3 regions of the Alcanivorax sp. IL2 genome follow, and region 1 is predicted to be linked to each of the others. Evidence: predicted binding sites of a transcription regulator. Region 1 holds the regulator's gene; each other region holds the start of a gene.
What was found. The regulator PhoB, encoded in region 1, activates phosphate uptake and scavenging genes when phosphate is short. The targets are predictions, from matches to a motif close to TGTCATANNNNTGTCANA.

Region 1 (7,425 bases):
GACTTTCTTGGCCCCCTTCAGGGCGGTGCGGAATTTGCCGTAGTCCATCAGATCGTTGACGGAGAACACATCACCCACGGCATCGCCTTCCAGCGGTGGAGTCCAGGTATCGGCACCCAGCGCCAGCACCAGCTTGCTGTAGTCCAGGTGGTCGTCCGGCAGCAGCACACGCTTGCCGGAGGGGTCGATTTCCGCCACGTGCACATCGGTGCGCACTTCCACATTGAACTGCTCGGCAACCTTTTCCGGGGTGGCCATGCACAGGTCATCAGCGGTCTTTTCCTTGGTGAAACCGGCAGACAGCATGGGCTTGGAATAGTTACGGCCGTCGTCGCTGGTGAGCACAACGATGGGCGTTTCCTTGTCCAGCTTGCGGAATTCCTTGACGGTATTAAAGCCGGCAAGGCCGGAACCGATGATGACGATAGGTTGCATGAACAGTCCTTAATTAATCAGTGAACGGGCGGAATGACTGTGTGGATCAGAGCGTAACGGCTCAGATTTCCACCATCTCGAAGTCGTCCTTGCCCACGCCGCAATCCGGGCAGACCCAGTCTTCCGGCACATCATCCCAGGCCGTACCGGGGGCAATACCCTCATCGGGCAGACCTTCGGCTTCGTCATAGATGAAACCGCACACTACGCATTCCCACTTCTTCATCGTGAACCTCGTCGAATTGGAGTAAGTACTCGCTTACTCTGCTACATACAGGGTGTATCTCGGGGGGCGATAACCTATCGGCGCACGCCCGAAAAATCAATGACATTGGGCACTGGCACGCATTGGCGCCGGGGTCCATTGGCCTGGCCCAAGGCCATTCTTGCTTGCCGGCACGCGCTCGCAGACCGGCGCGCCGCTGACTTGCCCTGAGTCACCGCTTGCGCCATAGTCCTGCGGCCTGCGATGTTGAGAGACCCATGCTGCCTGCCGCCCTGCATCCTGACAGCCTTTGGCGCCCGCTGGAACAGCTGGTGCTGCCGCCCCGTATCCGCGACTGGATGGCGGATCCGGCGTCCCTGACCCTGCGCCTGAAGCGCCACGGCCAGTTCCGGGTAGAGCCCGGCTATCACGCCATCAGCTTTCCCCGAGCCGACGAACGGCAACTGCTTAACCTGGCGCCCCGCCGGGCCGCGCTGATCCGCGAGGTCACCCTGCTGCTGGACGACACCCCGGTGGTCGCCGCCCGCAGCGTTCTGCCCCTGGCCAGCCTCACCGGCGCCAATCGCTCCCTGGGCCATATGGGCAGCCGCTCTCTGGGCCTGGAACTTTATAAACGCCCCACCTGCCTGCGCGATCAGGTCTGGGCCCGTCTTGGAAGCCCTGCAGAAGCCATGCCAGTGTGCTGGGGTCGCCAGTCCCGTTTCATCAAACGCGGCGAACCCCTGCTGGTGGCGGAATACTTCCTGCCGGCGCTGTGGGAGAAGGTGCAAGCTTCAAGCTGCAAGCTACAAGGCGCGGGCAAGAGCCTTGGTTAAACGACAAGGTTATCGCCGCGCTTCCATTTTTGGAGCGTTGGAAGCGGCGGCGCGGCTCCGGCGATTTCGGTTGGCTACACGCCTGATTCGCGCCTTGAAACTTGCAGCTTGTAGCTTGAAACTCATCTCCGCCCCTGACAACCGGATGTCCCATGTTTGCCTTCGTTGAACAACGCTACCCCCAAGCCTGGCCCTATATTCAGCTGATGCGGCTGGATCGCCCCATCGGCACGCTGCTGCTGCTGTGGCCCACCCTGTGGGCGGTGTGGATTGCCGGAAATGGCACGCCGAGCCTGAAAACCGTGGTGATCTTCATTCTCGGGGTGATCATCATGCGTGCCGCCGGCTGCGTGATTAACGACTTTGCCGACCGGGATTTCGATGGTGACGTGGAACGCACCAAAGGTCGTCCGCTGGCCACCGGTGCCATCAGCGCCAAGAAAGCCCTGGCGCTGTTCTGCGGGCTCGGGCTGCTGGCCTTTGTGCTGGTGCTGTTCCTCAACGAGCTGACCTTCTGGTTGTCCTTCGGTGGCCTGGGGCTTGCTGTTCTCTATCCCTTCACCAAACGCTTCACCTTCATGCCGCAACTGTTCCTGGGCGCCGCCTTCAGCTGGGCCATCCCCATGGCCTTTGCCGCGGAAACCGGGGCCGTGCCGGAAATTGCCTGGCTGCTGTATGTGGCCAACCTGGTGTGGACCGTGGCCTACGACACCGAATACGCCATGTGCGACCGGGAAGACGACCTGAAACTGGGCATCAAGAGCACCGCCATCCTGTTCGGTGATGCGGACCGGTTGATGATCGCCATCCTCCAGGGCCTGACTCTGCTGGCTCTGATCATGGTGGGGCAGCGACTGGACTTTTCCTGGCCCTGGTACCTGGGCCTGGGCGGCATGACCTTGAGCTTCCTGTTCCAGCACAGCCTGATCCGCTACCGGGAACGCTGGCCCAGCTTCCATGCGTTCCTTAACAACCACTGGGCCGGGGCGTGTGTGTTTGTCGGGTTGTATTTCCAGTACTTCTGAGCGGCGAGCTTCTAGCTGCTAGCTACAACGCGAAGCTCCATATCTAGCCACCGGCACATGCCCTGGATTCGTGTTGCTGCTTGTCGCTTAAAGCTTGTAGCTCGCCCCCTTCTTGCTTTTCCTGCAAAATCCGACCAACTTGTCATACACATGTCACAAAAAAGCAATCTAATAGGGCATCACAACAGACAGGCAAGGAAGGAAAGCCATGTCCCGTAACCGTATTTTGATTGTTGACGACGAGCCCGCCATTCGGGAAATGGTGGCCGTTGCTCTGGAGCTGGCCGATTTTGATGTGCTGGAGGCGGAAAACGCCCAGCGTGGCCACGAAATTATTGTCGATGAACGCCCGGATCTGGTGCTGCTGGACTGGATGCTGCCGTCTGTCACCGGTATCGAGCTGGCCCGCCGCCTCAAGCGTGATGAGACCACCAACGAAATCCCCATCATCATGCTCACCGCCAAGAGCGAAGAGGACAACAAGATCCAGGGGCTGGATGTGGGCGCCGACGACTACATCACCAAGCCGTTTTCCACCCGTGAGCTGATTTCCCGCATCAAGGCAGTACTACGCCGGGCTTCCAGCACGGCGGCGGACAAGGCCATCGAAGTGGAGGGTCTGTGCCTGGATCCGGTGAGCCACCGCATCAGCGCAGACGATGAGCCGGTGGACATGGGGCCCACGGAATATCGCCTGCTGGAGTTCTTCATGAGCCACCAGGAACGGGCCTACTCACGGACCCAGTTGCTGGATCAGGTGTGGGGCGCCAACGTGTATGTGGAAGATCGCACCATCGATGTGCATATCCGCCGCCTGCGCAAGGCACTGGCCCCCTTCGGCTACGACCGCTTTATCCAGACGGTACGCGGCACCGGCTACCGGTTTTCGGTAAAATCCGCCAAAGCAGGCTGAAGCGTCCCGTTCTGCATAGCGCATTGCGCGCAATCCGGAGAGGTGGTGCAATGCGGGTCGGTTACGGTTAATGCACCTACGTAGCCGCAACGGAGCGGCGGAAGCGAGATCATGAAAGCCAGTCTGGCCAAGGAAGTAAACCGCATAGTCGGCCTGATCCTGCTGTCCGTGGTGGCAGCGCTGGCGGTGGGCCACATCTGGCCGCTGATAGTGGGTCTGCTGGGCTATATCATCTGGAGCACCCGGCAACTGTTTGGCCTGTACAGCTGGCTGGTCCGCGATGACCATACCGAGCCCCCGGACAGCATCGGCCTGTGGGGGGAGTTCTACACCCGCCTGGAACACCTTTTTCAGAAAGAACGCCGCGCCCAGGAAAATCTGCAGGGCATCATTCACCGTGCCCAGCAATCGGTGAATGCCCTGGAAGACGTGGTCATCCTGATCGACCAGCACGGCTACCTGGAATACTGGAACCAGGCCGCGGAACGCTACATGGGGTTCAACGCCCGCCAGGATCTGGGCCAGCCGCTGACCAACCTGGTCCGCCATCCGAAATTTACCGAATACCTCAGCCAGGGGGATTTCCGCGACGCCCTGGAGATTCCCTCACCGGTGGACGACAACCGCATCCTGCAATTTCGCGTGACCGAGTTTGGTGTGGGCGAACAGCTGATGATGGCCCGTGACGTGACCCGGCTCCATCACCTGGAGCAGATGCGCAAGGATTTCGTGGCCAACGTGAGCCACGAACTGAAAACCCCGCTGACCGTACTCAAGGGTTACCTGGAAACCCTGCTGGACACGGTACCGGAGGAACAGTCCCGACTGCGCCGTGCCCTCGCCCAGATGGACAACCAGTCCAACCGCATGGAGGCTCTGGTCTCGGATCTGCTGTTGCTGGCCCGGCTGGAAGGCACCGACGCGGACAACCTGAGCCAGGCGGTGCCGGTCCATGGCATGCTCAAGCGCATGCGCGAGAATGCCATGGCGATCAGCGCCGACAAGGGCCACAGCATCGAGCTGGATGTGCCCGAAGAAGCCCGCCTGATCGCCAACCCGGCAGAACTGGAAAGCGCCTTCGGCAACCTGATCACCAATGCGGTGAAATACACCCCCGCCGGTGGACAGATCCGCATTCGCTGGTGGCAGGATCAGCGAGGCGCGCATCTGGCAGTGAGCGACAATGGTGTCGGTATCGACCCGGCCCACATCCCGCGCCTCACCGAACGCTTCTACCGCCCGGACAACAGCCGCGTCACCGAAACCGGCGGCACCGGCCTGGGCCTGGCCATCGTCAAGCACGTGATGATCCGCCACAACGGCAAACTGGAAATCAAAAGCGAACTGGGCAAGGGCAGCGTCTTTACCTGTCACTTCCCGGCGGATCGGTTGGTGAGTAAACCCACGGCGGTGGCAGGGTAAAAAACCACTGTAGGAGCGCCGCTTGAGGCGCGAACCGAGCGTAGCGAGGCAGCAACTCAAAGGCGATATCCTCGCCGAGGCTCGGTTCGCGCCTCAAGCGGCGCTTCTACAGCTGCCTCTAGCCACAACGAACAAACGGCGATGCCCATGAAAAGAATCTGCGTCTATTGCGGCTCCAGCCCCGGTGAGGGAAACGACTACATTCAAGCCGCCGAAGGGCTCGCTCAGGAACTCGTCAGCCGTAACCTGGGATTGGTCTATGGCGGCGCCAGCGTAGGCGTCATGGGCGCCATCGCCAATGCGGTCATGCAGCGGGGCGGCGAGGTGATTGGCATTATTCCCGATGCGTTAATGCGCAAGGAAATTGGCAACGACCACCTCACCGAATTGCGTGTGGTGCGCTCCATGCACGAACGCAAGGCCGCCATGGCCGATTGTTCTGACGGCTTTATCGCCTTGCCCGGCGGCATGGGTACGCTGGAAGAAATTTTTGAAATTCTGACCTGGGCGCAACTGGGTTTTCACCACAAACCCTGCGCCCTGCTGAACATCAACGGCTATTACGACCACCTGATCACTTTCCTCGACCATGCCGTCAGCCAGGGCTTTCTGCGACAAGAACACAGAGGCCTGTTGCAGGTTCACGACACCCCCGCCGCGCTGCTGGACAGCTTCGCGGATTATCAGGCGCCGGATGTCACCAAATGGATTCGTCGCGAAGCGCAGCTTTGAGTTTTCCTGCAAGGCCTGCAATGGTGCAGTTCGCCTTAGGCTCAGTGACACCCTACGTCCGAATCTTGTGTAGGGTGCCACTGAGCCTCGGGCGAACTGCACCATAAACCACACCATCAGTCAGGCACCTTCCCGACCAGCCCCTCCAATCCCCCGGCCCAATCCACGGCATAAACACCACGCCGAACCCAATGATGAAACGTGGAATAGGGCCAATCCTGCACCCGTGAAACCAGGCCATGCTTCACCGGATTGATATGCACATAGTCCATATGCGCCCGATAATCCTGTTCATCGCGAATGCAGTGTTCCCAAAAGCGGCGCTGCCAGATAGCTCTTTCATCACGCCTTATGCGAGATGGATTCCGGCGTTCCACGCGAGGTATTTTTCGGGAGAAGGCGGACTTGATCAGTCGCCAGCGCCGAATGTAATCATCGTCGGCGTCAGGGAGCTGCAAGACGCAGTGGAGATGATCCGGCAGTACCACCCAGCCATGAATACGGAAAGGGTGGTCGCTTTTCACTTTGCGAACAGACTCTCGCAGTACATCCACATGCCGGACAAGCAAATCGTGGCCGCCTCGCTGTTGCAGATTGACGGTAAAGAAATAGCAGCCGCCTGGCTTCCAGACACGGCGGTACATTGGCATCTTTTCACATCCTTGTGACAAGACATTATGGGTATGGGGTTAGGTGCAGTTCGCCCTAGGCTCAGTGGCACCCTACGCCCAAGGCGAACTGCATCATTTACTTCAGGGTGTCGGCCCAGGCCTGCAAGGCCGTCAGCTGCTTGGCGATCATGTCCTTCGTTGCCTGGTCCTGCAGGTCGCCATTCTCATCACATTTTTCATGGGCTGCAGAGACGAACACTTCCGGTTTGTTGAGCGGGTGCACATCCAGGAAGACCAGCACCTGACGCAGGTGATACTGGCTGCGGCTGGTGCCCATGCCCCCCATGGAGGCGCCCATGATGGCGGCGGCCTTGCCGGCGAAGATGCCACCCGGGACCCGAGATAACCAGTCGATGGCATTTTTCAGTACACCGGGGATGGAATAGTTGTATTCCGGGGTGGCAAACAAGAAGGCATCCGCTGCTTTTACCTGTTCTGCCAGGGCAGTCACCGGAGCAGGGCGGTCGTCGCCATCGTCATCACCGTTATAGAGCGGGATATCACTGATGTCCGCTTCAATGATTTCCATTCCCGACGGCACCAACGCCCGGGCGGCGCGAACCAGGCCGCGGTTGTAGGATTTCTCTCGCAAACTGCCTGCTATAGCCAAAACCTTCATGCTGTCTCTCCTTTCCCTGATATCTCGCAACGCCCAGCTTCCCGGAAAATCACGGTGTCAGCAATGCAATCTGTGCCGCAATTTGTGTTTTTTTAACAGACGCTATGGCATAAAAAAATTACAGTGAGATTTTCGGACTCAAGGAGAACCGCATGGATCTGTTACGTATTCTCATCGCCATCCTGCTTCCACCACTGGGGGTATTTCTCCAGGAAGGGATTGGCAAGCATTTCTGGATCAATATCGTGCTGACCATTCTCGGTTACATTCCCGGCATCGTGCATGCGGTCTGGGTGATCGCGTCACGCTAGCGGCCAACATCTTCGCAAAAAAAAGCCCCGGCAAGTGCCGGGGCAGGGTGGGGTTGGGTGGAGCCGCTACAGGGATGACGGCTCGGCGGTCAGGGTGCCGTCGCGATAGTCACTCAGGGCCTGGTTGATCTCGTCCTGGGTGTTCATCACGAAGGGGCCGTACTGGGCAATGGGCTCGCCAATGGGCTTGCCTGCCAGCAGCAACAGCCTGGCACCGTGATCACCGGCCACCAGAGAGACCTTGTCACCGTCAGTG
Region 2 (7,425 bases), 560 kb from region 1:
GGGTAATGGACGACGGCGCATCGTTGGTATGCAACGTGGACAACACCAGGTGACCGGTAAGCGCCGCCTGAATCGCCATATCCGCCGTGGCCAGGTCGCGGATCTCGCCGATCATGATGATATCCGGGTCCTGGCGCAGCATGGCCTTGACCCCCTGAGCGAAACTCACGTCGATATTGGCCTGCACCTGCATCTGGTTGAAGCTGGGCTCCACCATTTCGATGGGATCTTCAATGGTGCAGACATTCACTTCGCTGGTAGCCAACTGCTTGAGAGTGGAATACAGGGTGGTGGTCTTGCCTGAACCGGTGGGCCCGGTGACAAAGATGATCCCATGGGGGTGGGACGTCATGCGCTGCCAGGCCTCGTAATCCTCGGTAGTAAAACCCATCTGCTCGAAACTGCGCACCAGCACATCCGGGTCGAACACCCGCATCACCATCTTCTCCCCGAAGGCGGTGGGCAGGGTAGAGATACGCAGCTCGATCTCATCCCCCTCCGGCGACTTGGTCTTCAAACGGCCATCCTGGGGTTTACGCTTTTCCGCCACATTCAGGCGGCTGAGAATTTTCAACCGGCTGGTCACCGCCGCCATGATCGCCGCTGGCAGTTCGTAGACATCGTGCAGCACGCCATCAATACGAAAGCGCATCTTGCCGGTTTCCCGGCGTGGCTCTAGGTGGATATCGCTGGCCCGCTGGGAGAATGCGTACTGCAGAATCCAGTCCACGATATTGACGATGTGCTGATCGTCCGCATCGTGGTGGCCCTTACCTACTTCCAGCAACTGCTCGAAGTTGGTAATGCCGGACATTTCCTGGCCGGTGTTGCCGGAGGCCCCGGCGATGGAACGGCTCAGGTTATAGAACTCAACCCGGTAGCGGCGCAGCTGCTCCGGATTGGCCAGCACCACCTCCAGCTCCCGATCGCGCAGCACCTGCTTGAGGTGGGCCTGCCAGTCACGCACGAAGGGCTGATCACAGGCTACCACCACCTTGTCGCGCAGCACCTCCACCGCCACGATGCCGTGGCGCTCGGCAAAGGCGTAGCTCATCACATTGGTAACCTGGTCCACATGCACCTTGAGTGGGTCAATATGGCAGACCGGAATACCCGCCTTTTCTCCCAGCCAATGGGTAAGGAAGTCCACATCCAGCAGCTGGTGAGTATTGGTCTGATCAGTCAGCCGATACTTGGCCAGCACCTGAATCGGATGCCAATTCAGCTCCTTCTTTTCCCGCGGCGTGGTGGAAATGACATTAAAATCCTCCTGACTGACACGCCCCTCTTCCAGCAACTCGCGCATCAGCCAGCGCACATCAATCAGCAGACCATCCAGTTTGGCGGGATTGGCGGTAGCGTTCACTCAAGACTCTCCGATTTCACTAACGGGCCGTCATGCGGCCTCATTATTTTGTCCTAGTACTGTAACCCTAACATTGAACCCCTGACAGCCCCGGCGGCTTTGACTATACTCGCGACCAGTTTCATGACACATCTGTGACAGATGCACGGTCGTGCCATGACCCGAGCCCTCTCCCTCTGGGCGACCGCCCGGGAAAGTGGGACACTGATTCCACCTGAAGCCTCAGCTTCAGGTTTTACTCTGACTCTGGATCCGAGGCGCCTATGTCCTTTGGAAGCTCCATTGCCGGCCTCTTTGGCCGCTCCCCCATCAAGCCCCTGCAGCAACACTACGACACCGTTCACGATTGTGCCCGCACCCTGGCAGATTTCTTCGCCGCCGTTACCGACGGTGACTGGGACAAGGCACGCGCTGCCCGCAAGCGCATCGCCGAGCTGGAAAACCAGGCCGACGAACTGAAAAAAGAGTTCCGCCTGAACCTGCCCAAAAGTCTGTTTCTGCCAATGCCCCGCACCGATCTACTCGATTTGATCAGCGTGCAGGACAAGGTGGCCAACAAGGCCAAGGACATCTCCGGGCTGATGCTGGGCCGGCAGATGAGCATCCCGCCGGTACTGGCCGAGGTAATGCGCGACTATGTGCAGGGCGCCATCGACACCTCTGCTCAGGCCCAGAAAGCCATCAACGAACTGGATGAGCTGATCGAGACCGGCTTCAGCGGCCGTGAAATCCAGATCGTGGAAGAGCTCATCGAAGAGCTGGACCGGCTGGAACGCAATAACGACGAGCAGCAAATCACCATCCGCTCCACCCTGTTCAAGCTGGAAAGCGAACTGCCCCCGGTGGATGTCATTTTTCTCTACAAGATCATCGAATGGGTAGGCGATCTCGCCGATCGCGCCCAGAAAGTGGGCGGCCGCCTGCAGATGTTGGTCGCACGCTAGGAGCTATCGTATGGAGTGGATGATTGAACACAGCTACCTGATGCTGTTGCTGGCCGGCGCTTTCGGCTTTCTGATGGCCTGGGGCGTGGGCGCCAACGACGTGGCCAACGCCATGGGCACCTCGGTTGGCTCCGGCGCCCTGACGGTCAAGCAAGCCGTGATGATTGCCATCGTCTTTGAGTTCTGTGGTGCCTATCTGGCTGGTGGCGAAGTCACTGCCACCGTGCGCAAGGGCATCGTCGATGCCGGCGTCTTTGCCGAGTTCCCCCACTATCTGGTGTACGGGATGATGTCCGCCCTGCTGGCCGCCGGGATTTGGCTGATCGTGGCCTCCTGGTTCGGCTGGCCGGTCTCCACTACCCACTCCATCGTCGGCGCCATTGTCGGCTTTGCTGCTGTGGGCGTGGGCATGGATGCGGTCAACTGGGGCAAAGTGGGCAACATCGTCGCCAGTTGGGTGACCTCTCCCTTACTGGCAGGCTTTATTTCCTTTGCCCTGATCAAGAGCGTGCAGAAACTGGTACTCAACCAGGACGACCCCTTCCAGCGAGCCAAGCGGGTGGTGCCCTTCTACATGTTCCTGGTGGGCTTCGCGATTAGCGCCGTCACCCTGCTGAAAGGCCTCAAGCATATCGGCCTGGAAATCAGCTATGGCGCCAGTCTTGGCTGGTCCGCCGTTGGCGGCCTGATAGTCGCCGTGATCGGCGCCGCTATTCTCAGCCGTATCCAGCCCAACCCGGAAGCCGACAAGGATTTCCGCTTTCACTCCGTGGAGCGCATCTTTGCCGTACTGATGATCTTCACCGCCTGTGCCATGGCCTTCGCTCACGGCTCCAATGATGTGGCCAACGCGGTGGGGCCGCTAGCCGCCATCAACAGTGTCATCGTCAACGAAGGCGTAATCGGCGGGGAAGCCGCCATGCCAGGCTGGATTCTGCTGGTCGGCGCCATGGGCATCGTCTTCGGCCTCGCCATTCTCGGCGCTCGGGTGATGGCCACGGTGGGCAAGAACATCACCGAGCTGACCCCCAGCCGCGGCTTCGCCGCCGAGCTGGGCGCTGCCGGCACGGTGATCCTGGCCTCCGGCACTGGCCTGCCCATCTCCACCACCCACACCCTGGTGGGGGCGATCCTGGGTGTCGGCATGGCCCGCGGCATCGGCTCACTGAACCTGCGGGTGGTCAGCACCATCTTTACCTCCTGGGTGGTGACCCTGCCGGCCGGGGCCCTGCTGTCCATTCTGTTCTTCTACTTCTTCAAGGGCCTGTTCGGGGCGTAGCAGAAGCCAGACGCAGGACGCTTGATGCCTGACGCTAACGCCGCCCTTCGGGGCGGCGTTTTTGTTTCTGTTCAGCGTTCAGCATCTGGCATCAAGCGTGATCCGCTGGCTATACTGGCCTGTCAGCCACCAACCGCCGAGACATGCCGTGCCCAGCACCACCCCCGACAATCAGGTCCACTGGTTCCGCAATTCGTCCCCGTACATTAACGCCCATCGGGGGCGCACCTTTGTGGTCATGCTTTCCGGCGAACTGCTGGACGGCCCGCGCCTGCCTACCCTGATTCACGACCTGGCCCTGCTCAACAGCCTGGGGATCAAGCTGGTACTGGTCCACGGCGCCCGCCCGCAGATCAGCGCGCGGCTGGCGGAATCCGGCATCGAATCCACCTTCGAACAACACATGCGCATCACTGACAGCGCCGCCCTCAACGGTGTCATGGCGGCGGTGGGTGCCCTGCGCCTGAAACTGGAAGGGCTGTTCTCCATGGGGCTGGCCAACTCCCCCATGTACAACGCCGGTATCCGCCTGATCAGCGGTAATTTCGTGGTCGCCAAGCCGGTAGGGGTACGCAACGGTTTTGACTACCAGCACACCGGCGAAGTGCGGCGCATCGAAGTGGACGCCATCCGCCAGCAACTGAGCAATGGCAATGTGGTGCTGCTGTCACCCCTGGGCTGCTCGCCCACCGGTGAACTGTTCAACGTGAATGCGGAAGAAGTCGCCTCCACCGCCGCCATCGCCCTGGGCGCAGACAAGCTCATCCTGATGGGTGATGACCTGCGCCTGGCCGACCCGGAAGGCAACCTGGTCCGCGAACTCAGCCCCCAGCAGGCAGGCAAATTGCTTGCCGGTGACCAGTACCAAGACAACGGCGTGGATCGACAGCTCACCGCCGCCTGCCACGCGGCCAGCAACGGCGTCGGCCGGGCCCACCTGATCGATGCCAACGACGACGGCGCCCTGCTCAAGGAACTGTTCACCCGCGACGGCTGCGGCACCCTGGTCACCCGGGAAACCTACGAGACACTGCGTGGCGCCCGCATCGACGACGTGGGCGGCATCCTGGAACTGATCGAACCCCTGGAAGCGGACGGCACCCTGGTGCGCCGTTCCCGGGAACTGCTGGAAAACGAAATCCAGCGCTTCGCCATCATCGAACGCGACGGCATGGTAGTCGCCTGCGCCGCCCTCTACCCCTTCCCGGACGACAAGACCGGCGAACTGGCCTGCGTGGCCGTCCACCCCGGCTATCGCAAGGGCGAACGCGGCGCCCAGCTACTGGGCTATCTGGAACGGAGGGCAAAGGAACAGGGGCTAACCAGCCTGTTCGTGCTCACCACCCTGACCGCTCACTGGTTTCAGCAGCAGGGGTTTGAGCTGGCTGGCGTGGAAGCGCTGCCGGGGGCCCGGAAGTCGCTGTATAACTGGCAGCGGAATTCGAAGGTGTTTGTGAAGGGGCTTTGACCAACGCCGCCCAGCCAGCTACACAGCCACCGCACGGTTGGCGTTGGAGCCATGCTCGCATGGCGAAGGGCTTGCAAGGAATGAACGCTTGGCTCAGTTGCGCCGCAGGCGTCAACTGGAACCACTTATTATAAAACAACTGCGCCCTTAGCTTGGAAACAGTCTGAGTATTCATCGAATGATTTATACACTTCTTTGGTTAGCTGATGTTGACCAGTAAGTATTGATCCGAACACAGCAACCAATCCATTTACACCATTTGATGCTTTAAGTGCCTGCTCTAGTATTTGGGTGGGATAGCCTTTGCTGTGGCGGTCAATCGCATGAAGGCCTCCATGCACATAAGAACTCAATGGCTTCCAAGAATATTCTTTAAACTCTAGGATTGGATCAATAGCATTTTTGGGCGCTTTCCTTTCAAGATGACTAATCATTTCACTCAGCATCGGGAGATTGTTCGCTCTTTTTTGGCTATCTTCGCTCAGTTCGGCCGTCAGCTTTCTCAATGCTGTTTCTGGAGCTGCATAGAATATCCACATGCCCCGCACCAAGCACTCAAATTGGAGGCGGAGCAGACTTATAGCTGAAGTAAAATTCCTTGAAACCAATAGAATTTTGAAGCTCTCTGCATGTTCCAGAGAGACACTGCACATGATTTTGCTGACTCTTATTCTGTCAGAGTTATCGTAAAGGGGGTGCCTTAGGATATGCACTACATAATCTTCAAATTCTGAAGATCTCACGAGCAACTTGTCTATGATAAATTCCCTTAAGTTAATAACGCCCGCCATCATGCGCTTGTCGCATGCATGGCATTGTTAGGCTGGCCCCCTACCATGAAAAGCAACATATAGCTTCTTTAATACATCAGGAAAAGCCAGCCAGTAATTTTTTGCCTTCACTTTATCCACTCCCCAGAAGAGGTTCTCGACAAAGGAAGCATCAATACACTTCTTCTCTTCTTCAGTTCCAAGCATGAACTCCCTGCGAAAGAATTCAAAAACAGGAAGGTATTGTTCTACAGGGGCAGCCCTACTCATTTCCAGATTTATGGCTTTCGCTAGACTTTCGAACCAACTGAATGCCATTTCAGGATCAACCGAATCCCACTCCTGGATATGCTTGCGATCAGCTAATCGTGTTACTTCTGGGAATTCAGCCCTGAAATTACTGTAAAGATTATCTAGTGGCATATATCAGCCTAACGCCCGCATTTGCGGCTGGTTTGTAGCGCAGCGTAAAACCAGTCCGACAACATGCGCTTGTTATACATTTCTATGAAACAGTAAACATGCTTAACTTTTGGATAAATATAGGAATTAATCGATTTCGTTCTACACTGTACTCCCACAATGATTGGCCGAAGCCTCTTATTCGATCATTCTCATCAAGCTGTTCAAACTGCTCATCCGTTATAAGCGAGAACTTAAGCCACATTGCTAAAAACTGTAACCTTCTCAAATTTCTACCTTCTTGATCATGCTCGGATAGCCCAGTCTTTTCGCAAAGCTCTTCGTAGGTCATTTTTTGATGCAAAAGAGCCTCATAAACGGATGGATCAACTACCTTTATAACGGCCAGAAACGAAATTATAGGAACAAGCCTAAGCTGATTCCTTGATGAAGATGCGTAAAAAACAGCCAGATTTGTGTAGACCCGCTCAAGCTGGCGCAATGACAAATTAAAGTGCGTGGCGAGCACGTCCAGGGAATCCACTAGATTGCGGTCATCTCCCCACGTTTCTATTTGATGTAAGCCGAATAGCCTTTTATTGTACTGATTGATGTCGCTATCGTGACGGTCACCAGTTTTCTTGGGGATCGTGGTTTCTATGTTAATAAATTTTTGAAGATAGGTGTGCGCATCTATATTTTCCCCGTATATACACTTAACGGCCTCTTCAAGCTGCTTTCTATGCATTACCAGAATAAATACAACATTCTTAACAGAAAATAGATGCTTAATTTTTTCAATGAGCTCTACGGCATAAGTGGGTTTACATCGATCGAGCTCATCGATAATTATTACTAGAGGCTTGTTGCCTTCTGGACTAAGAAGGCTCGGCATTTCCGATAGCAAGGCTTTAAATGACTGAAGCAGCTCTACATCTTGCTTGTGTGATGCTAGCCTTTCGCCGACGTAGTCTCCTACGACTGTAGACAACCCTTTAGCCACATCGGATTGAATATCTTTTAATTCGTCTATGTCACTATCCTTTATTGCACCCAGCGTGGCCGCTTTAATTCCAACTTTAGCAGTCCAGGATAATAATTGAACTCCAACATGTTTTGCCTTTTCCCGGAATTCTTTTGACTTTTGAGCATCCGGGTTTACAGAATTCAGTTCAATATATGTTGTAATAGCGCTA
Region 3 (7,425 bases), 350 kb from region 1:
CGCGAGTTATCAATTAAAACTAACTTCCCCCCAGGGTTTCCAATAAGGTCTGCTGGGCGATAAAAGGTGCCTCCCCGTCCTGGGGCTGGGCACGTAGGTAGATGCCATCCGGCTGTAGTACCCAGGCGCGTCTGTTGTCGCGCAGGTAGTAATGCAGGCCCTGTTCAATCACTTGCGCCTTGAGCACCGGGTCGTTGACCGGGAAGCAGGTTTCCACCCGGTTGAACAGGTTGCGGTCCATCCAGTCGGCGCTGGAGCAGTACACCAGGTCCTCGCCGCCATGATGGAAGTGGTAAATGCGGGTATGTTCCAGGAAGCGGCCGATCACCGAGCGGACCCGGATATTGTCGGATAGCCCCGGTACCCCGGGTTTCAGGCAGCAGATCCCGCGTACGATCAGATCAATCTCCACGCCCGCCTGACTGGCCCGGTACAAGGCCTGGATGATCTTCTCTTCGGTGAGTGAATTGAATTTGGCAATGATTCGCGCCGGCTTGCCGGCGGTGGCTTGCTGCGTTTCAAAGTCGATCCATTCAATCAGCGACGGGTGCAGGGTAAAGGGCGAATGTTTCAGCTGTTTTAGCCGCGCCGCCTTGCCCATGCCGGTGAGCTCCTGAAAAATCTTGTGCACGTCCTGGCAGATGCCTTTCTCGCACGTCATCAGGCCGTAGTCGGTGTACAGCTTGGTGGTCTTGGTGTGGTAGTTGCCGGTGCCCAGATGCACGTAGCGCTTGATACCATCGCCTTCGCGGCGAACCACCAGCAGCATCTTGGCGTGGGTCTTGTAGCCCACCACCCCGTACACCACGATGGCGCCGGCTTCCTGCAGGCGCCGGGCCCCTTCGATATTGGATTCCTCGTCGAAGCGCGCACGCAGTTCCACGATGGCGGTGACTTCCTTGCCATTGCGGGCGGCGGTTTCCAGATGATCGAGAATTTCCGACTTGGTGCCGGTGCGGTACAGGGTCTGCTTGATAGCCAGCACCTTGGGGTCGCGGGCCGCTTCCGCCAGCAGGCTGACCACCGGTTGGAAGGATTCATAGGGGTGATGCAGCAGAATGTCGCCCTGATCCATGGCGTCGAAAATGGTTTCGGCTTTTTTTACTGCCGGCGCCAGCTTCGGGGTGTAAGGCGGGTAGTGCAGGCGCGGGCGGTTCACGCTGGTGAACATGCGCGCCAGGTTCACCGGGCCATTCACTTCGTACAGATCGATCTCGGTGAGTTCGAACTGCTCCAGCAAATAATCGGTCAGGTGACGCGGGCAGTTGTCCGCCACTTCCAGGCGCACCTCGTCACCATAACGCCGTGACAGCAGCTGGCCTTTCAGTGCGCTGGCCAGGTCTTCCACATCCTCATCCACTTCCATGTCCGCGTTACGGGTGACCCGGAACTGGTAGCAGCCGGTGGCTTTCATACCCGGGAACAGGTCCGATACATGGGCATGGATCATGGATGACAGGAACACGAAGTTGTCGTCGCCGCTTTCGCTGATCTCGTCAGGAATACGGATCAGCCGGGGCAGAGAGCGGGGTGCGGGCACAATGGCCAGACCGGTGGAACGGCCAAAGGCATCTTTGCCGTCCAGCGATACGATAAAGTTCAGGCTCTTGTTCACAAGCCGCGGGAAGGGGTGTGACGGGTCCAGGGCAATGGGGGTAAGCACCGGATAGATCTGTTCGCGAAAATATTTTTTCACCCATTCAATCTGTGCTTCGGTCCAGTCTTCGCGACGCAGAAAGTCCACGCCTTCCTCGCGCAGGGCCGGCAGAAGAATGTTGTTGAGAATGTGATACTGACGGTCCACCGCCTCGTGGGTCGTGCGGCTGATTTCCTTCAGGATTTCCTCGGCCAGCATGCCGTCGGGGCCCGGCTGGCCGGTGTGGGTTTCCAGCTTGTTTTTCAGGCCGGCCACACGGATCTCGAAAAATTCATCCATGTTGCTGGAAAAAATCAGCAGAAAATTCAGCCTTTCCATCAAGGGGTGGCTGTCGTCCATGGCCTGTTCCAGCACTCGCAGGTTGAACTGCAACAGGCTCAGCTCCCGGTTGAAATAGTAGTCCGGGTTATTGAGGTCGATGGCGCTGTGTTCGCTGGCAATGTCATTCATTGGCGTCGTCCTGACCGGGCCGTTTGGAAGACCCCTATTGCATGACATTAATGTGACACGGTAATGACAGGTGCAAAATGGTTTTGTGTTAACAGGCTGTTCAGCAGCCTGTTAAGCAGGATAGCGCGAGGGTCGGGGAGGCGGGAAGTGGAGATGAAATAATAAAGCCGCCCGCAGGCGGCTTTATGCATTTTCAGCCCTGGAAGATCCAGGATTGCTGGATGATGTCCAGTTCCTGCATCTCCTGGTCGGTAGGGGCGCGGCCTTGCGCAGCCGCCAGGCTCGACAGGCTCAGGGTGGCGATCAGGATCAGAGTACGCATAACAACTCCTAGGGTCAGGGACCCAACACTCAGATAAGAATCAGCAGAAAACAGGGCAGAGTGTATGCCAGGGCGGGAGAAAGGCATTGGCCGGGCTGGCTGGTGTGCCTGCCCGGCTGGTCAGTTTGTGAGCAAAAAAGCTCAGTTCAGACCTTTCAGTTTCTGCGCTGCCGCCTTGGCAAAGTAGGTAAGGATGCCGTCGGCGCCGGCACGCTTGAAGGCGAGCAGGGATTCCATCATCACCTTGTCCTGGTCCAGCCAGCCGTTCTGGAAGGCGGCCATGTGCATGGCGTATTCGCCACTCACCTGGTAGGCGTACACCGGCACCTTGAACTCGTCTTTCACCCGGCGCACCACATCCAGGTACGGCATGCCGGGTTTTACCATTACCATGTCGGCGCCTTCGGCCAGGTCCAGGGCGATTTCGTGCAGGGCCTCGTCGCTGTTGGCCGGGTCCATCTGGTAGGTGGTCTTGTCCGCCTTGCCCAGGTTGCCGGCGGAGCCCACCGCGTCGCGGAACGGCCCGTAATAGGCGCTGGCGTACTTGGCGGAGTAGGCCATGATGCGGGTGTGGATATGGCCATTGGCTTCCAGTGCCTCGCGGATGGCGCCGATGCGGCCGTCCATCATGTCCGAGGGGGCGATCACGTCGGCGCCGGCGTCCGCCTGGGACAGGGCCTGTTTGACCAGCGCGTCCACGGTGTCATCGTTGAGCACGTAGCCATTGTCGTCGATGATGCCGTCCTGGCCGTGGGTGGTGAACGGGTCCAGGGCGCCATCGGTGATCACACCCATTTCCGGCACCGCTGCCTTGATGGCGCGTACCGCCCGCTGGGCCAGGCCGTCCGGGTTCCAGGCTTCTTTGCCGTCCAGGGTTTTCACCTCGGCGGGTGTCACCGGGAAAAGGGCCATGGCAGGGACGCCCAGCCTGGCCAGTTCCTCGGCTTCCTTGACCAGCAGGTCCACGCTCATGCGTTCCACGCCGGGCATGGAGGCGACGGTTTCGGTCTGGTTATTCCCTTCAAGCACAAACACCGGGTAAATCAGATCGTCCACGGTGAGGGTGTTTTCGCGCATCAACCGGCGGGAGAAATCGTCGCGGCGCATGCGGCGCAGACGGGTGGCGGGCCAGGGGGCGCGGGTGACAGACATGGGGCGGAGTCCTCTAGTAACATGGGGCGCCCGATGCAGGCGTGTATCGGGCGCAATGACGAGAGTTTAGCAAGAGCGGTAGACGATGGAAAAACAGCCGGCCTTTCATTTGGCCTTTATGGTGAATGACCTGGAAGAAGCGGCAGACTTTTACTGCCGGGTGTTGGGTGGCCGCCGGGGGCGGGATGCCCCTAACTGGGTGGATATTGATCTGCATGGTCATCAGCTTTCCCTGCACAAAGGTGAGGATCTGACACCGATCCAGGGCTACAGTGAGGTGGATGGTCATCCGGTGCCCATGCCGCACTTTGGTGTGGTGCTGGATTTCGCCCGCTGGGAAACCCTGGTGGAACGCATTTACGACAATGACTGGCCGTTTCTGCTCAAGCCCCGTGAACGTTTTGTGGGGCAGCCCGCCGAGCAGGGCACGTTTTTCGTGCAGGACCCCACCGGTAACACGCTGGAGTTCAAGGGACTGCGCGAGATCGATCGTATCTTCGAGGTGTAATCATCATGGGCCGCTGGCGACCAAAAGGCATTCCTGCTTCCAAGTACATCACCGCCGAAGGCTACAAGAAACTCAACGATGAGCTGCAATACCTGTGGAAGGAAAAACGCCCGGCGGTGACCCAGGCGGTGCAGGAAGCCGCCGCCCAGGGGGACCGGTCCGAGAATGCCGAATACATATACGGCAAGAAACAGTTGCGTGAGATCGACGGGCGGGTACGTTTTCTGAGCAAGCGTCTGGATGACATGACTGTCGTGGATCGGGTGCCGGAAGACCAGAGTAAGGTGTTCTTTGGTGCCTGGGTGGAGCTGGAGAATGAGGACGGTGACACCGAAACCTACCGTCTGGTGGGGCCGGACGAAACCGACGCCAAGAGGCACTACATCAGCATCGATGCGCCACTGGCACGGGCCTTGCTGAAGAAACAGGTGGATGACGAGGTGGTGGTAGAAACGCCAGCCGGCGAGCGTTGCCTGTTCATCAGCCGTATCTGGTATGAGCAAGGCGAGAGGCGTTGAACGAGCCAGCTCCAGGGAAAGAAGCGATGGCGGCAAGCGAACCCTTGCCGAACGGCGTTGTCTCTCCATCACTGCTAATAACACGATAATCGAAGGCTTATAGCCCATGAGCGCCAACCGCCGTATCTGGTTCTTTATCCGCAAGTCCCTGCTGGGTGGCCTGACCATTCTGTTGCCCATTTCCATCATCGTGTTTTTCTTCCGCTGGATTTACCAGACGGTGACGGAAATGATCGCGCCGTTTACCACGGTATTTATCCGCGCCTTTGACCTGCCCAAATTCGTGGCCGACTGGTTGTCGGTGCTGGCGGTTCTGGTGCTGTGCTTTCTGGTGGGTACCCTGGTGGCCACAAGGGTGGGCAGTTGGCTGTGGCATCAGTGGGAAGAGAACGTCATGACCCGACTGCCGGGCTACAAGACGGTCAAGGAAGTGATCGGCCAACTGATGGGCAGCAACAGCGACAGCCCGTTCAGCCGTGGCGAGGTTGCGCGGGTGTGGCTGTATGGCAGAGACACGGATGTGTCGGTCACTGCACTGGTTACCTCACGCCATGCGGACGGCCATGTCACCGTCTTCGTGCCCACTGGCCCCAATCCCACCAGCGGGTTTATCTATCACGTGGATCAGAGCCTGGTGGAGCTACACCCGGAAATCGGCGTGGAGAGCATGATGAAAACCGTGGTGTCCTGCGGTGCAGGCACGGCGGCGTTGTTCAAGACCGACAAGGCGTAATAGCTACGCGCTACGAGCTACGCTGGTTGGATTGGGAAGGTCTGGAAAGTTCCTTGAGCTTTGTCATTTCTACGAAGCCGCTGTAGGAGCCTATGCTTGCATGGCGAACCGTGCGAAGCACGGCATCGTCCGCAGGACGATCAAAGCTAGAAGCTAAATTCAGCCTCTCACCGCCATCGACTTCTCCCCCAGCGCTGCCTTCATGAAATCGCGCATGGCTTTCAGATACAGCCCCTGATCCAGATGCAGCAAATGATTGCCCGGGAACCAGTGCAGATCGCAATCGCCCCAGTGCTGGTGCAACAGATGGCTGTGTTTTGGCGGCGCGAAGCGGTCGCCGGCACCGCCGATGATCATGCGCCCGGCTTGCGGTACCTTGCACGGCCAGGTCAGTGGTGAATGCAGTGCGGTGATTTCCCGCAGGCCCTGCAGGTCGGTGCCGTAGACCTTTTTCAGCAGGCTCACCTGCAGATTGATCGGGAACCAGCTCTGCATCAGGTCCATGATGCTGACCAGCGGCACATTGGGAATGGCGAAGGCCAGATCATCTTCCAGCGCAGCCAGTAACCCGGTGGTGTAACCGCCCAGGGAAATGCCGGTGGCGCCCATGGCCGGGGTGCCCTGTTCGCGTAAATAGTCCATGAACAGACGCAGGTCATGGATGGCGTGAGCAAAGGTTTCGTTAAGCAGCGCCATACCCTGGCTGAAAAATTCCGCACCACTGAAGGGCGCGAAGCGGCCTTTGCGCCGTCCGTGGAAGGGCAGGGTATAAAGCAGCACATCAAACCCCTGCTTGTAGAACCAGGGCAAGGCCAGCCAGCGCGTGTTGAGCCAGTAAGGGTCGGCGACAAAACCGTGGATCATGATCAGCGTCGGGCGCGGTTCGCCGTGGTGACGCCAGTGCTGGGCCCAGGCGGTGCGGTTGCGGCGATGGCCCAGGTAACGGTCACGCAGCGCCGGGTTCTTGGGCTCGAAGGGCGAACGAAAACGCAGGGTATGGGCGTCGCCATCCTCCGGTTGAAAGTGATAGGGGGCCACCGGAATACGTTCAATATTTGCCGTCTGTGTAGGCCGGGAGAAGAACGTATTGGGATCCTCTTCCTGAAGAAAGGGGCGATAAAAATCCACCAGTGCCCGTTCTTCCCTCTGCCGCGAGATATTCAGTGTGGCGGGCAGGGCCGCAGCGCCGGCCATGCTGGCCAGGCCGGTACGCGCCAGGGTGTCGATGCTGGCGGTGTAGTCGATTCGCCAGCGGGTATCATTATCCGCGAGAAAATGATCCGGCAGCGCATGAAAGTTACCCGGCAGAGTCTGCCACCAGGGCTGGGCAAGCCGGGGCAGATCCTCGTCACAATAGTCGTCAGGATGGATGCGGGGCAGTTCTGTCATTACCGTCTCACTATCACTGGAAATAATTCAGTTAACGCCGCTGCTGCGCTGGCAGCAATGACCAAAACAGTCAGGCGGTGCGGATAAACTCGACCACACGTTTGAGATCCCGATTTGCCTCCGGCAGGAAGGGCACCATGATCGGCCAGACATGGAACAGGCCGGGGCGCTCGATCCATTTCACCCGCACACCGGCACTTTCCGCAGCCTTGCGAACCTGTTTGCCATCCGCATACAGCACTTCGTCGGTGCTGGCGGTAATCAGCATTGGGCAGATGCCGTTGTAGTCTCCCAGACAGGGCGAGGCGTAGGGGTGTTTGCGGTCCTCTTTGTTCGGCAGGTAGACGTCAATCACGGTACGGATGATGTCCGCCGACAGCATGGCATCGCTGGGGTCCAGGGCGTCCAATACCTTGTCGTCCGGGAAGGCATTGCTGCCGGGGGAAAACAGTACCGCACAGCGTGGCTGGGGCAGGCCCTTGTCGCGAATATGCAGCAGGGTGGCCAGGCTCAGGCCGCCGCCGGCGGAGTCGCCAGCAATCACGATATCACTGGGATTCTTGCCTTTGGCCAATAAGTATTCGTAGGCTTCCATCACCCGGTTAACGGCTGCCGGAAAAGGGTGCTCGGGCGCGAACGGATAAACAGGCAGATAGACTTCACCATGTAGCTGCTTTGCCAGTCGTCCGGCAAGGT

Region 2: a site for PhoB is predicted at 1,489-1,506, ahead of ACMG4N_RS04910 (TIGR00153 family protein). Genes of this name have one in related genera too.
Region 3: a site for PhoB is predicted at 2,148-2,165, ahead of ppk1 (polyphosphate kinase 1). Genes of this name have one in related genera too.

The regions. Positions count from the first base shown of each region.
Region 1 is NZ_CP179932.1:483,278-490,702, forward strand. Features, by position in the region: gene ACMG4N_RS02215 (NAD(P)/FAD-dependent oxidoreductase) at 1-435, opposite strand, end outside; gene rd (rubredoxin) at 497-661, opposite strand; gene ACMG4N_RS02225 (chorismate--pyruvate lyase family protein) at 919-1,476, shown strand; gene ubiA (4-hydroxybenzoate octaprenyltransferase) at 1,629-2,501, shown strand; gene phoB (phosphate regulon transcriptional regulator PhoB) at 2,710-3,414, shown strand; gene phoR (phosphate regulon sensor histidine kinase PhoR) at 3,526-4,836, shown strand; gene ACMG4N_RS02245 (TIGR00730 family Rossman fold protein) at 4,984-5,568, shown strand; gene ACMG4N_RS02250 (REP-associated tyrosine transposase) at 5,685-6,218, opposite strand; gene ACMG4N_RS02255 (NADPH-dependent FMN reductase) at 6,316-6,858, opposite strand; gene ACMG4N_RS02260 (YqaE/Pmp3 family membrane protein) at 7,011-7,169, shown strand; gene ACMG4N_RS02265 (pirin family protein) at 7,236-7,425, opposite strand, start outside.
Region 2 is NZ_CP179932.1:1,038,490-1,045,914, reverse strand. Features, by position in the region: gene ACMG4N_RS04915 (GspE/PulE family protein) at 1-1,306, opposite strand, end outside; gene ACMG4N_RS04910 (TIGR00153 family protein) at 1,630-2,310, shown strand; gene ACMG4N_RS04905 (inorganic phosphate transporter) at 2,321-3,589, shown strand; gene argA (amino-acid N-acetyltransferase) at 3,738-5,057, shown strand; gene ACMG4N_RS04895 (DUF6988 family protein) at 5,186-5,710, opposite strand; gene ACMG4N_RS04890 (hypothetical protein) at 5,876-6,250, opposite strand; gene ACMG4N_RS04885 (P-loop NTPase fold protein) at 6,333-7,425, opposite strand, start outside.
Region 3 is NZ_CP179932.1:129,365-136,789, reverse strand. Features, by position in the region: gene ppk1 (polyphosphate kinase 1) at 20-2,107, opposite strand; gene ACMG4N_RS00610 (hypothetical protein) at 2,301-2,429, opposite strand; gene hemB (porphobilinogen synthase) at 2,571-3,581, opposite strand; gene ACMG4N_RS00600 (VOC family protein) at 3,667-4,089, shown strand; gene greB (transcription elongation factor GreB) at 4,095-4,607, shown strand; gene ACMG4N_RS00590 (DUF502 domain-containing protein) at 4,714-5,340, shown strand; gene ACMG4N_RS00585 (alpha/beta hydrolase family protein) at 5,500-6,729, opposite strand; gene ACMG4N_RS00580 (alpha/beta hydrolase) at 6,800-7,425, opposite strand, start outside.